Regions from separate parts of the Bacillus sp. T3 genome, predicted to be linked through region 1. Evidence: riboswitches for the same ligand, from Rfam matches in the RefSeq annotation. Region 1 holds a riboswitch; each other region holds the start of a gene.
What was found. Region 1 has a riboswitch for cyclic di-AMP ahead of RGF10_RS13800 (APC family permease). Riboswitches for the same ligand answer to the same signal wherever they lie in the genome.
Positions count from the first base shown of each region.

Region 1 (4,965 bases):
ATATTGTAAAGGATTTCTGTTTTGCTTTTTAAGATTTTATAGCGATCGTTTAATTCGAAAAAATCAAACATGTTGTCATAAAATTCTCCAGCTGTGCTGCTCGTCCAGGTAATATCAGGTTTGTCCAAAATCATGATATAGGAAAGGGTGTTATACTCGTGCCGGACAATTTTCGCTGTCGTTCTGGCTAATTCTTTGTTGCCGATTCGTAGCTTTCCTTTTTCTAAACGGTCAATCATGTTTTCGAGTTTATCGTGGATATTTCCTAGCTGTTCTTCCGTTTTCTCAAGCGCCACTGATTTTGCGAGCACAGTGGAAATCAATTCAGGGTAAAACTCTTCATATTGAGGCACAATTACATATTTGTCCGTTAGTTCCATTTTATCTGATTCCCCGAGGTGGAGACTGTAGTCATCCGTATATAGTTCAAACTTGCGTAGATCAATTTCAGGTTCAAATGAATGGATAAACGATAAAAACTCTTTTATTACATCATTACCTTTGTTATTAATGAAGACAACAGAGCCGAAGGAAAAAACAAGAATCTGTTGTGTTTCGTCCACTTTCTGATAAAGGAATTTGTTTAGCATGGTGCTTCTCAAAATTAACGGTTCTTCCCAAGTGAATTTTTTGGAATCCCACAATGAATCGCGATTTTGTTCAAGTCAATTTCATTCGTAATGGCAAATGCTTTAAAAGTAATCGGTTCCATCAATATCACTCTTTTCAGCAAAATAGTCTTTTACTACTTCCAGTTTATTCTATTATATCGTAAATCATGCTCGGAAGCAGGGGGCGGTGCCTTGTGTAAGAGGAATTTTAGGTTTCTATAACGTTTTTTTCTGGTTGAGAAAAATAAAATATATTAAAATAACGTTTATTAGAAAATGACATGTTATATTAATATTTGGATCAATGATGATTTTATAAAAATAATTATTGGTCTTCACCCGATTGATATACATAGAAAGGCTGATTGGATGCCAGTTGAATTAGATCCTTCATTATTAGTTATTTTGCTTGTCTTTGGTTTTTTAGCTGCATTTATCGATTCGGTGGTGGGAGGTGGCGGCCTGATTGCATTGCCAGCTTTGCTATTCACTGGACTAACGCCTGCGGCCGCCGTAGCAACAAATAAATTGGCCGGGACGATTGGTTCGTTAACGAGCACAATCATGTTTTATCGTTCAGGTAAACTAGACTTGAGATCGGTGTCCAAATATTTTCCGCTTGTTTTTTTGGGGTCGATGCTTGGCGCTTGGACCGTCCATTTGATGAATCCAGAAATTCTGAAGCCCTTGATGCTTATCATGCTGGCTGTTGTGGCCATATATACAATGTTTAAGAAAAATTGGGGTAGCATTTCAAGTGATAAAAAATTATCGGCTTTCCACATGAGTATGTTTTTAGTGGCCATCTTTGCAATTGGTTATTACGATGGATTTATCGGACCTGGAACAGGATCCTTCTTAATTTTTACATTTTTAATGGTCGGTTTTGATTTCTTAAAGGCAGCTGGGAATGCCAAGTTTTTAAACTTTGGAAGTAATGTAGCAGCATTACTTATGTTTATGTATTTAGGCCAAATCAATTATGCTTACGGGATTCCAATGGGACTTGCGCAACTTGCCGGTGCAATCTGTGGCTCAAAATTTGCCATCAAGCAGGGAAGCGGCTACGTCCGTGCACTTTTTATCTTCGTAACCTTTATATTATTAGCGAAAAATGCTTATGATTATTTTCATTGAACGAGTAATTTTTAAAACAATAGACGAACTAAAAAGGGACGTTCCTGTAACGATTGGAATCGTCCCTTTTTTACCTTTTAAGGTAACTAACTTAATCCGATACGAAAAAAGCTGAATTAAACCCTGCAACTAGAGCATCTCGTGCTGAATTAAGATCACATCGAATGAATACGAGTTGGCCGTTGAATGAATCGTTTTCATCACTCAACAAAATTGCTTGGTCAAGCATTGCAATAGCATTGTTCGTTCGAGCAAGCACTAGTGACGCACGATTGTTGGATAGTTTCATAAGAAGTTGGTTATCTTGTACTGGGGGAATGATAGGAGGAGTTGGATAACTTGGATCAATTGGATACTGAGCATCGAAAAGTAACGCTTTAATTCCAAGATATGCTTCTGTGAGATTATCGAGCGCATCTTGATAATATAGTTCTTTTAATGGATTTGGTGTTGAAGGAAATGAGGACAATTTTTGAAACAGGCTTAGAGTACTTTTGGCAAATCGAATAGCTTGTACTGTGTGGGCCAAGGCTACTCTAACATTTGAAATTATGTCCTTTGACATGGTTTTACTCCTTTCGGACAAACTCGTTATAGTCTATGTGTATGTTAATAGGGCGAGCTTGTATAGGACATTTATCACTGTGGAGGATTTTTCTTCGAATACCAAAAAAATTATTTACTTTTACAGAATTCAGGAGTAAGATAATCACAGTTTCAATTTCTAAATCGCTTAAACCATATGGTACGGGGGACCCATTTTTATGGATTAACAATAATCCTGGGGTGAATCCTTTTTAAGGTAGGGCTACTCAAAGGTCCGAATCCGACAGCTAACCTCGTAAGCGTTAATTGAGAAGGAGTGGAGCTTGTGACACAAAGAAAATAGAGTGTCTACAGGTCTTTTTTCGATGACTTGTAGACACTTTTTTATTTTTATAAAAAAATATGGCTCTTTTTGCGAGATTTAAGTTAAATAGGGCAAGATATTTTTAATCAGCATTATTGGAAGGTGAGCATTAATGTTTTCAGCAGTAAAAAGATTTCTTATTGGACATCCGTTAAAATCCCATGAATTAGGGGAACAAAAAATTAACAAAACAAAGGCATTAGCCATTCTCTCATCTGATGCCCTATCCTCAGTGGCATATGGTCCGGAACAAATCCTGATTGTCCTGGTGACTATAGGTGCTGCAGCATTCTGGTATTCGATACCGATTGCTGTGGGAGTATTAATCCTTTTAGCCGCTCTTATTTTATCCTATCGTCAAATCATTTTTGCCTATCCTCATGGCGGTGGTGCCTATGTTGTATCAAAAAATAATCTTGGGGTAAATCCAGGTTTAATTGCAGGAGGGGCTCTATTAGTAGACTATATCCTAACTGTTGCCGTTAGTGTGTCGGCAGGAACAGATGCGATCACCTCAGCCTTTCCAACCTTACATAACTTTAATGTGGAAATTGCCATTGTATTTGTCATCCTTATTACATTGTTAAATTTAAGGGGCGTAACCGAGTCTGCTTCCATTTTAGCTTATCCCGTATACTTATTTGTGTTAGCATTATTTATTTTAATTGGTGTTGGAGTTTACAATATTATTACGGGTGGTGTTTCTCCAGAACTACACACCCCGATTGGAACACCGATTGCGGGAATTAGTTTATTTATCCTTTTAAGGGCATTTGCTTCAGGAAGTTCTGCTTTAACTGGAGTTGAAGCCATTTCAAATGCGATTCCGAACTTCAAGGACCCTGCACCAAACAATGCGGCGAAAACGTTAATGATGATGGGGGTTTTACTTGCCATTCTTTTATCAGGAATCGTGACATTAGCCTATTTTTATGGTGTTACTCCAAAAGCTGAGGTAACCGTTGTTTCTCAAATTGCAGAGGAAATTTTTGGTCGGAATTTTATGTATTTCTTTATACAAGGAACGACAGCCTTAATCCTGATTTTAGCTGCAAACACCGGCTATTCTGCCTTTCCGCTTCTTGCGGTTAATCTTGCAAAAGATAAATTTATTCCAAGAATGTTCCTTGTTCGTGGAGACCGATTAGGCTATTCCAATGGGATCATCATTTTAGGACTATCATCCATCATTTTAATTCTTGCTTTTCATGCCCAAACCGAGCACCTCATCCCGCTTTATGCAGTCGGTGTATTTATTCCATTTACATTGTCCCAAACTGGAATGATGGTTAAATGGATTCGTGAAAAACCAGAAGGTTGGATCATTAAATTTATCATTAATACTACCGGTGCTGCCATTAGTTGTATCGTTACGATCATATTTTTCTTAACGAAATTTGCACAAGTTTGGTCCATATTAGTTTTTCTTCCCATCATTATTCTTTTATTCCATCGAATTAAAAAGCATTATGATGCGGTGGGGGAACAGCTTCGAATTGCAAATCGGATGCCAGTTATACCAATTGAAGGGAATGTCATCATTGTTCCCGTGGCAGGGATTACGAATGTGGTGGAAAACACGCTGAACTATGCTAAATCTCTTTCGCCAGATCAAATAATTGCCGTTTATGTAGCTTTTGAAAGACAGGATGAAAAACTGTTTGAGGAAAAATGGAAGAATTTTCAGCCAGAATGTTCGGCTTGTAACACTTCATTCTCATTACAGAAGCATTATTACACCGTTAACAAAATTTGTTGATACGGTTGAACATAAAGCTAGTGAATCAAATTTCCGTGTGACTGTTTTTATTCCACAATTTATTCCAAAGCATAGCTGGGAGAATGTTCTGCATAACCAATCAAGCTTATTGATTTCTTCCTTCTTGCTTTACCGTAAAAACGTAATTGTTACAACTGTGCCATATCATTTATCAAAATAATACTAGTACCATAAAAACGGAGCAGTCAAAATGACAGCTCCGTTTATTATTATTTTATTTGTAAATTACGATGGCTCCAACAGATTTATCAGATGACTGACCGTTTACTCGAATTTTTAGTCCGAAGTTTCCAAGTTCTCTGCCAGCGTCTGGTAAGAACGAATTTAAGAAGGAGTTGCTGTCGCTAAATAAGGACACATTTTTCTGTGGGTCTAAATTTAACGTTAAATTATTTCCATAATCAATGGCAAGCCCTGAGGTAGGGTTTAAACCAAATGCCGCATCTGCAACATGGAATCGAGTGTTCGCAACGGCACCGTCGCTGAAGACTAGTTTCGTCTCTGGATGTGCATCAACGACCCCAAGG
Region 1 covers NZ_CP137761.1:2,678,837-2,683,801, reverse strand. Annotated here, with positions in the region: gene RGF10_RS13815 (RMD1 family protein) at 1-590, opposite strand, end outside; gene RGF10_RS13810 (TSUP family transporter) at 981-1,748, shown strand; gene RGF10_RS13805 (hypothetical protein) at 1,840-2,313, opposite strand; cyclic di-AMP (ydaO/yuaA leader) riboswitch at 2,469-2,612, shown strand; partial or broken gene RGF10_RS13800 (APC family permease) at 2,771-4,598, shown strand; gene RGF10_RS13795 (immune inhibitor A domain-containing protein) at 4,653-4,965, opposite strand, start outside.

Region 2 (4,965 bases), 1.2 Mb from region 1:
CGAGATGAACGGTTGCGCTTTGAAATTATAAAAGTGGGAGAACGATCAAAAACAGATATTGCTGTAGCATATATAAAGGATGTAGCCGATACGGATCTTGTTTCAATCATAAAAAAAGAAATCCAGGCCATTAAAATAGATGGTCTTACCATGGCGGATAAAGCGGTTGAAGAATTTTTACTTAAGCAAGGATATAATCCATATCCACTTGTACGGTATACAGAAAGAGCAGATGTCGCTGCAACCCATTTATTAGAAGGACATGTTCTTATATATGTTGATACTTCTCCAAGTGTCATGATTACTCCGACTACGTATTTTCATCATATGCAGCATGCAGAAGAATTCAGGCAATCGCCGGCAGTCGGAACATTTGTTAGGTGGGTGCGATTTCTCGGTGTCATTCTCTCGTTGTTTCTTTTGCCATTATGGTTTCTTTTTGTGCTAGAACCTCATCTGTTGCCGGATAAATTGGCGTTTATTGGACCAAATGAGCATACAAATATTCCGATTGTCGTTCAGCTATTTCTTGCCGATGTGGGGCTTGAATTTTTAAGGCTAGCCGCAATCCATACACCCACTCCACTTTCAACAGCGATGGGGTTAATTGCTGCTGTATTAATCGGTCAAATAGCGATCGATGTAGGTTTGTTTGTTCCGGAAGTTATCCTTTATGCATCTCTTGCAACAATTGGAACGTTTACGACTCCAAGTTATGAATTAAGCATTGCGAATAAAATTGGAAGACTAATGTTATTAGTAGCAGTTGCCATTTTTCATGCCCCAGGCTTTGTAATTGGAGCCACACTTTATTTTCTTTTCTTATCTAGAATTCGTTCCTTGAACACACCATATCTATGGCCGTTTCTGCCATTTAATCCAAAGGCAGCATGGCAAATCATCATTCGTACAAGCGTGCCAGGAGACAAAATTCGTCCAAGCATTGTCCATCCGAAGAACCGCCATAAGCAGCCAGCTAACTCTTAGAAAATGATTTGCAGATGACAGATAATTATGATAAAGTTGGTTTAATTAAAATAACCACAGAAATAGACAGTATCTCTTGTAGAAACTGTCTATTTACTTATAGAGTTAACTTGCAAAACGGAGGGAAAAGGATGTATTTTCATGGAACCACGAAAATAAATGATAAAGGTCATTTGGCAATTGGCGGAGTAGACACCATTGATTTAGCCGAAAGATTCGGAACACCATTATATGTGTATGATGTGGCTTTAATCCGGGATCGTGCCCGCGGTTTTATCAAAACCTTTGAATTGCTTAATGTACCAGCACAAGTTGCCTATGCAAGTAAAGCTTTTTCAACTGTTGCCATGGTTCAATTAGCAAAAGAAGAAGGTCTATCTCTTGACGTTGTCTCAGGTGGAGAATTATATACAGCACTTCGCGCAGAATTTCCTCCAGAGAAAATCCATTTTCACGGAAATAATAAAAGTGATGATGAAATAAAAATGGCACTGGATGCTAATATTGGATGCTTTGTCGTAGATAATTTTTATGAATTAGAACGTTTAGCAGAAATTTGCAGCGACAAAAAAGTGAAAGCAAATATTCTATTAAGGGTAACACCTGGGATTGAAGCGCACACGCACGATTATATTTTAACTGGCCAAGAGGATTCAAAATTTGGCTTTGATTTACAAAATGGCCAGGCAGAAGAAGCGCTAATAAAAGGCTTACAATCCGATTCGCTTGAAGTACTGGGCATTCATTGTCATATTGGTTCGCAAATTTTTGAAACAACAGGCTTTATTTTAGCAGCACAGAAAATCTTTGAAAAATTACATGCATGGAATCAAACTCATCAGTACATTCCAAAAGTATTAAACCTAGGCGGAGGCTTTGGAATCCGTTATACGAATGAGGACGAGCCAATTCAACCGCACCAATACGTTGAACAAATTATTGCAGAAGTCAAGGAACAAGCTGAAAAGTTTAACATGACAATGCCAGAAATTTGGATTGAACCAGGGAGATCATTAGTTGGGGATGCAGGAACAACACTTTATAAAGTGGGTTCTCGTAAGGAAGTTCCAAATGTACGAAATTACTTAGCTGTTGATGGCGGAATGAGTGATAATATTCGTCCTGCCCTTTATCAAGCAAAATATGAAGCCGTATTAGCCAATCGTCCGTTAGCAGAAGCGGAGGAGACTGTTAGTATTGCAGGTAAGTGCTGTGAGTCAGGAGATATGCTTATTTGGGATTTGCCACTGCCAAAGGCTGGTGATCAGGATCTATTAGCTGTATTTTGCACAGGAGCGTATGGATATTCGATGGCAAATAACTATAATCGTATTCCACGTCCACCAGTTGTTTTTGTTGAAAATGAAGAAGCGACACTTGTTGTGAAAAGAGAGTCTTATGAGGATCTTGTAAGACTAGATTTACCTTTAAACGCTAAGGTAAGAATCTAACTTTAACAGTCTGATTAGTTATTTTCACTCTTTACAAAATATGTACGCAAGAGTATGATAATCAACAGTTTCATATTTCTAAGCCGCTTAATCCAAAAGGAACGGGGAACCCAATTTGTGAGTACTTGTGCTCACTTGGGGTGAATCATTAAAAGAGGAACTAGAGTTTCCTTGATAATGACGGGCTACTCTTTGGCCCGAATCCGACAGCTAACCTCGTAAGCGTTATGAGAGAGGAAGGTGACAACTGTTGAGACATTGTTTAAATATGTCCACAGGGGTATGTTTCATGCTACTGTGGACTTTTTTTGTTTAAATCATCAACTCCTTTATTGGGAAAGCTAATTTTAAAAATAGTTGATGGTGGGTGCAAAAATGTTTACTTCATTAAAAAGGCTTATTATTGGTCGGCCGTTAAAATCACATCAGCTTGGTGAGCAAAAGCTTAACAAGCTTAAAGCGCTGGCTATATTGTCTTCTGATGCTCTCTCATCAGTGGCGTATGGGACAGAGCAAATCCTTCTTGTATTAGTTACAGTGAGTACCGTTGCTTTTTGGTATTCATTACCGATTGCAGTTGGAGTGCTATTTCTTTTAACAGCCCTTATTTTATCGTATCGACAAATAATATTTTCATATCCTCACGGAGGTGGGGCTTATGTCGTATCAAAGGAAAATATTGGAGTAAATGCAGGCTTGATTGCAGGTGGCTCTTTACTAGTCGATTATATTTTGACGGTGGCGGTTAGTGTTTCGGCTGGAACGGATGCTATTACATCAGCGTTTCCAAGCTTACATGATCATACAGTTATTATTGCCATTATTTTAGTTATTTTTATTACCATTTTAAATTTACGAGGGGTAACAGAATCCGCCTCGGTTCTAGCGTATCCCGTCTATTTATTTGTCTTTGCTTTGATATTGACCATTGGTATAGGGGGATATAAGATTGCGACCTGACAGGTATCACCAGATTTACATGCGCCGATTGGTGCCCCTGTAGCTGGGATAACCCTATTTCTGTTGATCAGAGCTTTTGCGTCTGGTTGCTCTGCCTTAACAGGTGTTGAAGCGATATCCAATGCGATCCCGAATTTTAAGGATCCCGCTCCTAACAATGCAGCTAAAACATTAATTCTAATGGGCTCCCTCCTTGCGGTGCTATTCACTGGAATCACTTGCTTGGCTTATTACTATGGGATTACACCATCTCCTACAGAGACGGTTGTATCGCAAATTGCTGCCCAAACCTTTGGGCGGAATGTAATGTATTATTTTATCCAAGGAACAACAGCCCTTATCTTGGTATTAGCAGCCAATACAGGATACTCGGCGTTTCCGTTATTGGCGTATAGTTTATCGAAGGATAAATATTTGCCGAGAATGTTCACTAGTCGTGGAGATCGGTTAGGGTATTCGAATGGCATTATCACACTAGCTATTAGCTCCATCTTGCTCATTATTGCTTTTAAAGGACAAACAGAACAATTGATTCCATTGTATGCTGTCGGTGTTTTTATTCCGTTTACATTATCTCAATCTGGGATGATCCTTAAATGGTTCAGGGAAAAGCCGAAGGGCTGGATTGGTAAATTTATCATCAACTTTATCGGTGCATTAATTAGTTTTATCGTTATGATGATCTTTTTTATTACGAAATTTGCTCAGGTTTGGTCTGTTCTTATCTTTTTACCAATCATTGTTTATTGTTTCCATCAAATCAATAAGCATTTTGAATCCGTAGGGGAACAATTAAGACTAAAAGCAGGAGAAGAACCGATTAAGATTGAAGGCAATGTTATTATTGTCCCTGTTGCAGGGATCACACAAGTGGTTGAAAACTCGATTAGCTATGCAAAATCATTAACAGATCAGGTCATTGCAGTTTATGTTTCTTTTGACAGAGAAGATGAAAAATTGTTTGAACAAAAATGGAAAAACTGGCAGCCGGATGTCAGATTGGTTACTCTACATTCACATTATCGCAGTATTATTCAGCCGTTAACTAAATTTATTGACACTGTTGAGCATAAGGCAGCAGAATCAAACTATTGGGTTACAGTATTAATACCGCAGTTTATTCCGAAAAAAAGCTGGCACAACATTTTGCATAATCAATCAAGTCTGTTAATACGAGCTTATTTGTTATACAAACGTAAGGTTGTTATCGCTACCGTTCCCTATCATTTTATGAAATAGTTATTTATATTTTAAACAACGTGATGGGGAACCAAGGCTTTTTTATGTAAAAAAGCAAAGATTTATCCATGACATACAACTTTCAAAATTTTTCCAATTAATAAATGGAATAACGAATTTTTTTCGTGTAGAATAAAGTTTAAGAAATTTTGATTGAAGAAAAGCATTGAATTTTGTATGATGATAACAATGATGTTCGTTTGCAACAAATATCAATGATTACATATAATGACAACGTAATGGAAGTTTGTCGTTACTTGTATTATGGTCTGGACATGTTTATATATTAATGAGGGATACAGTATGTTAATTCGTTATAAAAAAACAT
Region 2 covers NZ_CP137761.1:1,516,831-1,521,795, forward strand. Annotated here, with positions in the region: gene RGF10_RS07825 (spore germination protein) at 1-987, shown strand, start outside; gene lysA (diaminopimelate decarboxylase) at 1,119-2,438, shown strand; cyclic di-AMP (ydaO/yuaA leader) riboswitch at 2,513-2,679, shown strand; partial or broken gene RGF10_RS07835 (APC family permease) at 2,814-4,637, shown strand; gene RGF10_RS07840 (GNAT family N-acetyltransferase) at 4,941-4,965, shown strand, end outside.
Region 2: linked by a shared signal. The riboswitch ahead of RGF10_RS07835 (APC family permease) and the one ahead of RGF10_RS13800 (APC family permease) in region 1 are both predicted to bind cyclic di-AMP.

Region 3 (4,965 bases), 530 kb from region 1:
TATAGGGGGTTATTTCATGAAATATCATAAGTATTTAAAATTAATTCTAATTGGATTGTTTATATTTCCTTGGTTCACATTCCCTTTATTAGGAAAGGAATCTTTAAAAAGGTATTTATTAACAAGTACATTCATGTCTCTTTTTGTAAAGGGTGAAAGTATAATTGCAAAAAATAGAAGATGGTGGTGGGCTTATGAAAAACTCCATCCTAAATTATCAGGAGAGTTTCCATTAATATGGGGACCATTTTTCATTGGCTCAATGTGGATTTTAAAACTTACTTATGGCAATTTTTTTCTTTATTTAACTACTAACTTGGTTATAGATACTTTATTTGTTTATCCATTCGTTACTTTTTGTAAAAAAATTGGACTAGGTTCTCTTGTTCGATTAAAGAATTATCAATTATCACTATTGTTCTTTTTAAAATCTTTACTCATGTATAGCTTTCAATTCTTGAAAGAAAAGAAACTATTTAGCTCTATCCGATAAATGAAAGCGAACAAAGGTGTAGCGTTATCAATTAATAAGCAATTGATCGGTTTGCTGGAGATAAGATAATCTAACTCCTAAATAATATACTAAAAAATAGTTAAGGGCAGAAAATAATGAAAACTATACAATCGAAAGATAAGATTGAAAAAGTCGGTGAATTTTATCAAGATGTTACAAAAGCGAATCATGATTTCTTAAAATATTGGATGGATCATACTTTGTTCCATTGGGATTTTTGGTTATCTCTTATCGTTTTTACTATTTTACCGATCATTTTTTGGATAAAAATACGAAAAAAAAACAGTTCAAATCGTCTTTTATTTTCAGGGATGTTTGTTATTATTGTTTCTTCTTGGTGTGATTTCTTAGGCGTGCAATACGGTAAGTGGTACTATACAGGGAAAGTGCTTCCTTCAATCCCATCATATTTACCTTGGGATTGGGTTTTGCTTCCTATTTTTGTAATGACCTTAATTCAAATTAAACCGAATATTTCCCCCATCATAAAAGGATTGATTTTTGCAAGTATAAATACTTTTATAGGAGAGCCATTATTTATATGGCTTGGTTTTTACGTATTAAAAGATTGGCATATCTTTTATTCTTTTCCTATTTATTTCGTCATCTTCTTATTAGCTTATCGGTTGAGTAAAGTGAAAAATTTTGAACCGATTATATAATTTGCCTTATATTACGTTATTATTAAAGGGAGCGGAAATTAGGCGCATATGAGTCTTGTTCAATAAAAAAAGGCTAATTCCTTGTAATATGGGGTGAAAATAATGAACACCTTACATGATATGATTAATATTAGTAAAGTGATTGAGGGGAAACTATTAGAAGTAGGTATTGAAACACCACAGTCACTTGAAGAACTTGGAAGTAAAGGAGCATTTAGAAGACTCAAACTTAACGATCCAACAGCTTGTTTCAATATGCTTTGTGCATTAGAGGGAGCACTTTGGGGAATAAGGTGGCACAATTTGCCCGATGAGGTAAAGCAAGAGCTAAGAGATTATTATAAGACACTGTGATGTAGTAGGAATCTCTTGAGAAATTAGAAGAAAATAGAAAGTAAATAAGATAATAAAAATCACGTTAGACAAAAGAATATCTGGCTAATGTGATTTTTTTGGTTTAACGGTACGAAAATAAACATGCAACCGACTATTCGGCTGCATACTTAATGATCCCGTGTAGAAAAACAGAGTATTCACGTTGAACACATTCTCTTATCTTGATTTTTCCTTCACTTTCTAATTCTTCAGCTAATTGTTCAATCTTTTTCTCATCTTCTTTTGTAGTCTTTGGTATTTCTGTTGAAAACATATTACCTCGACTAGAATTGCGTAGCTTTGTTAATAGTTCAACTTTATTCATTGGGCCAACCCCTTTTCTATTTATTTCGACGTGAAGGTAGAATTATCCTTTAAAATGAGTTCTGTTAAATACAAATTTGAATATGATTAATAATACGCTCATTCCATTCTATCCAGTGATCACATCATTGTATTGAATTTTAGGAGGAAAAATGAATATGGATAATGTACTAAAAGTTTCATCGAAATCCAATCCAAATTCTGTTGCTGGAGCCATTGCTGGAATGTTAAGAGAAAAGGGGAAAATTGAAATCCAAGTTATTGGAGCTGGTGCATTAAATCAAGCTATAAAAGCGATAGCGATTGCAAGAGGATTCGTTGCTCCGATCGGTGTGAATCTTGTGTTTGTACCTGCATTTGCAGATGTTTTAATTTCCAATGAAAACAGGACAGCAATCAAATTATTGATAAGTCCTAGAAGATAGTCGAAAGGGTAGGATGAAAGGGAAAAATCATGCCTTCTTTTAATACCTCTTTGATGGAACTTTCTCCGTATGCGCGTCTCTATGAAGAGACGCTTTTTTATGGAGAAAGCATGAAAATGAAAGAGATTTAACGTATGAGTGACCAAGTCTTGAAATAAGGAGTGAATATAGCTAATTCTACTTATTTACAAATAGCAAAAAAGAGTAGTAGAATAGGCACGTTAACACAACAAAATATAACTCGGCCTAATCCCATCTGTTTGGGAGCGGAGGAACCAACTATTTGGGGTTAATTCTACATAATTAGAAGGGATGAGAGCACTCTTTCGCCATCCTACCCGTCAGCTAACTTCGTCGGCTAAAGCGAAGGGGGTCATACAGACCACCATTTTCAAGAGGGATTTACTGCTGGGATCATCGCTTTGTTGCAGTAAATGCTACTTGTCAAAGAGTAGGTCTTTTTATTTTGCTGATTATAATAGGACTAGAATTATTAAAAATAAGGCTGTGTTAAAGAACAATGTTGTTTTTTGAGCAATCTGTTGATTGGAGCGGAAGGTGCGAGACTCCTGCGGGAGAAGGTGACACGGGAGACCCCACAGGCGCTATGGCGCCGAGGAGGCTCCCGGACTCCCCGCGGAAAGCGAGTACCTGCAGCGGAAATCAACAGACAAATTTAACAAAGCCAAAAATAAAAAAATAGAGTATTCAATATTGGGGATCAATTATAAGAAAAGTATGAACGAATTTCGAGCACTGGTAAGAAGGAGGCTTTTTCTTGAATATTGCATTTTTCTTGATTCCTAAACAGGATGTAGCATTTATTAAATTTGAATCAACGATGAGACAGGCGTTAGAAAAAATGGAGTATCATAAATACTCCGCAGTCCCACTATTAGATAATGATGGGAAATATGTGGGTACTATAACGGAGGGGGATTTGTTGTGGAAAATCAAAAACACCCGGGTTTATCGTTCGAAAATACACATAAAACGAAACTAAAAGATATTCCGCTCATGCGAAGTAATGAAGCAATCTCGATAAACGCTGAAATTGAAGATATCATAGAACGGGCAATGGAGCAGAACTTTGTTCCAGTTGTTGATGATGGTGGAGTCTTTATCGGAATTGTTACAAGAAGAGAAATTATAAAGTACTGTGCAAATAGGCTATTAATCAATCGAAATGAAGAATTAAGAACACAACCAGAAAATAATGTTGTTGAATAAAGAATGACCGCTCAAATGGGCGGTTTTTTTTTGTGATTTTTGGAAAGGATAAACAAAGTTGGACAAAATCGGCTGAGGTGAAATGAATGATAACAAAAAGACACTTATTCTTTAATATAGCAATAATCTTATTTCCCTGGTTATCGCTGCTTTTTATCGGAAAGCGGAGTTTTAAAAGATATTCGATTTCAGGGGTTTTTATTGTTATTTTTGAGATTCTTAATCACCTGTATGGTCATAAAAGGAATTGGTGGAAGTTTTACGATAAGCGCAAATCTTTTCTAAAGGATGAACTCCCGTTTAGTGTGGGTCCTTATATGCCATTATCCATGTGGTTACTTAAATTTTCGTTCGGAAACTTTAAAAAGTTTGCTTTCCTAAACGTGATTGCTGATGGATTATTTGCTTTTCTTTTTATTGATATTCTTAAAAAATTAAAAATCATAAGCCTTAATGGATTAAATCATTTCCAATTTTTTATTTACCTCCACTATAAAGCATATTTGTTATATGGAGTACAATATTTGTTAGAGAAAACGATCGTGTCTCCATCTTTAAAAAGAAGATTCTAGATTATTGCTTGCACACAGCCTTCCTGACTATGCTTTTGCTAGTCAGTTTTTTTTATCCCTAAAATTCATCTGTATGTCATTCGCTCTCATTGAGTTCGATGTCATTGGGGATTTTTTCTTGAATACACTATAGAAATGGACATTGATGGGGGAGCTCATGATAGGGGAAATTAGAACAAGCATAATTATTGGGGTGTTTATCTTCTTCGGAACAGCTTTAGGGGGATTAGCTGTTCCGTTCATTAGGCGGTATTTTAATAGAAATCATTTGTATCTTAATGTTTTCTGCGGTGGAATTTTAGCAGGTTTGTTGGCGTTTGATTTAATTCCTGAAGTAGTTTCTAAATATCAGCATATTGGGATAGTCTCTGGGGTTTCTTTAGGTATTTTTATGATGCTGCTTTTTGAAAAATATTTACACAGTGCTAAACATATTGAATCTGAGTATCAAGAGACCTTTTTTCTTTTGTTTTTGTCATTGTTTATTCACAGCATTCCAACTGGACTTGCATTGGGATTAAATTTATCTGAGCAGCATTTTTATCACCCTTCATTACTAATCGCCATTTTAATACACCAAATACCTGAAGGCATGGTATTAATGGTTACTGCTTTGAATTCGAAACAGAAAGTTAAAAAATTTATAGTGTTTAGCTGTCTTCTATCTTTTGCAGTGGGGTTAAATACCTATTTGGGAATGAGCATCGATTTGCATTCGCCAAAACTGCAAACAATGATTATGGGGATAGCAATCGGATCGCTGAGCTATGTCACCTTTTATGAAATATTGTGGAAGGGATTCAGAAGTCATCAAACAATAAAAATGATTATAGGGGCATGTTTTGGACTGGTATTTTTAAGAG
Region 3 covers NZ_CP137761.1:3,204,935-3,209,899, reverse strand. Annotated here, with positions in the region: gene RGF10_RS16480 (hypothetical protein) at 17-493, shown strand; gene RGF10_RS16475 (CBO0543 family protein) at 610-1,176, shown strand; gene RGF10_RS16470 (TfoX/Sxy family protein) at 1,279-1,530, shown strand; gene RGF10_RS16465 (hypothetical protein) at 1,664-1,876, opposite strand; gene RGF10_RS16460 (stage V sporulation protein S) at 2,034-2,300, shown strand; cyclic di-AMP (ydaO/yuaA leader) riboswitch at 2,534-2,675, shown strand; partial or broken gene RGF10_RS16455 (CBS domain-containing protein) at 3,079-3,530, shown strand; gene RGF10_RS16445 (ZIP family metal transporter) at 4,260-4,965, shown strand, end outside.
Region 3: linked by a shared signal. The riboswitch ahead of RGF10_RS16455 (CBS domain-containing protein) and the one ahead of RGF10_RS13800 (APC family permease) in region 1 are both predicted to bind cyclic di-AMP.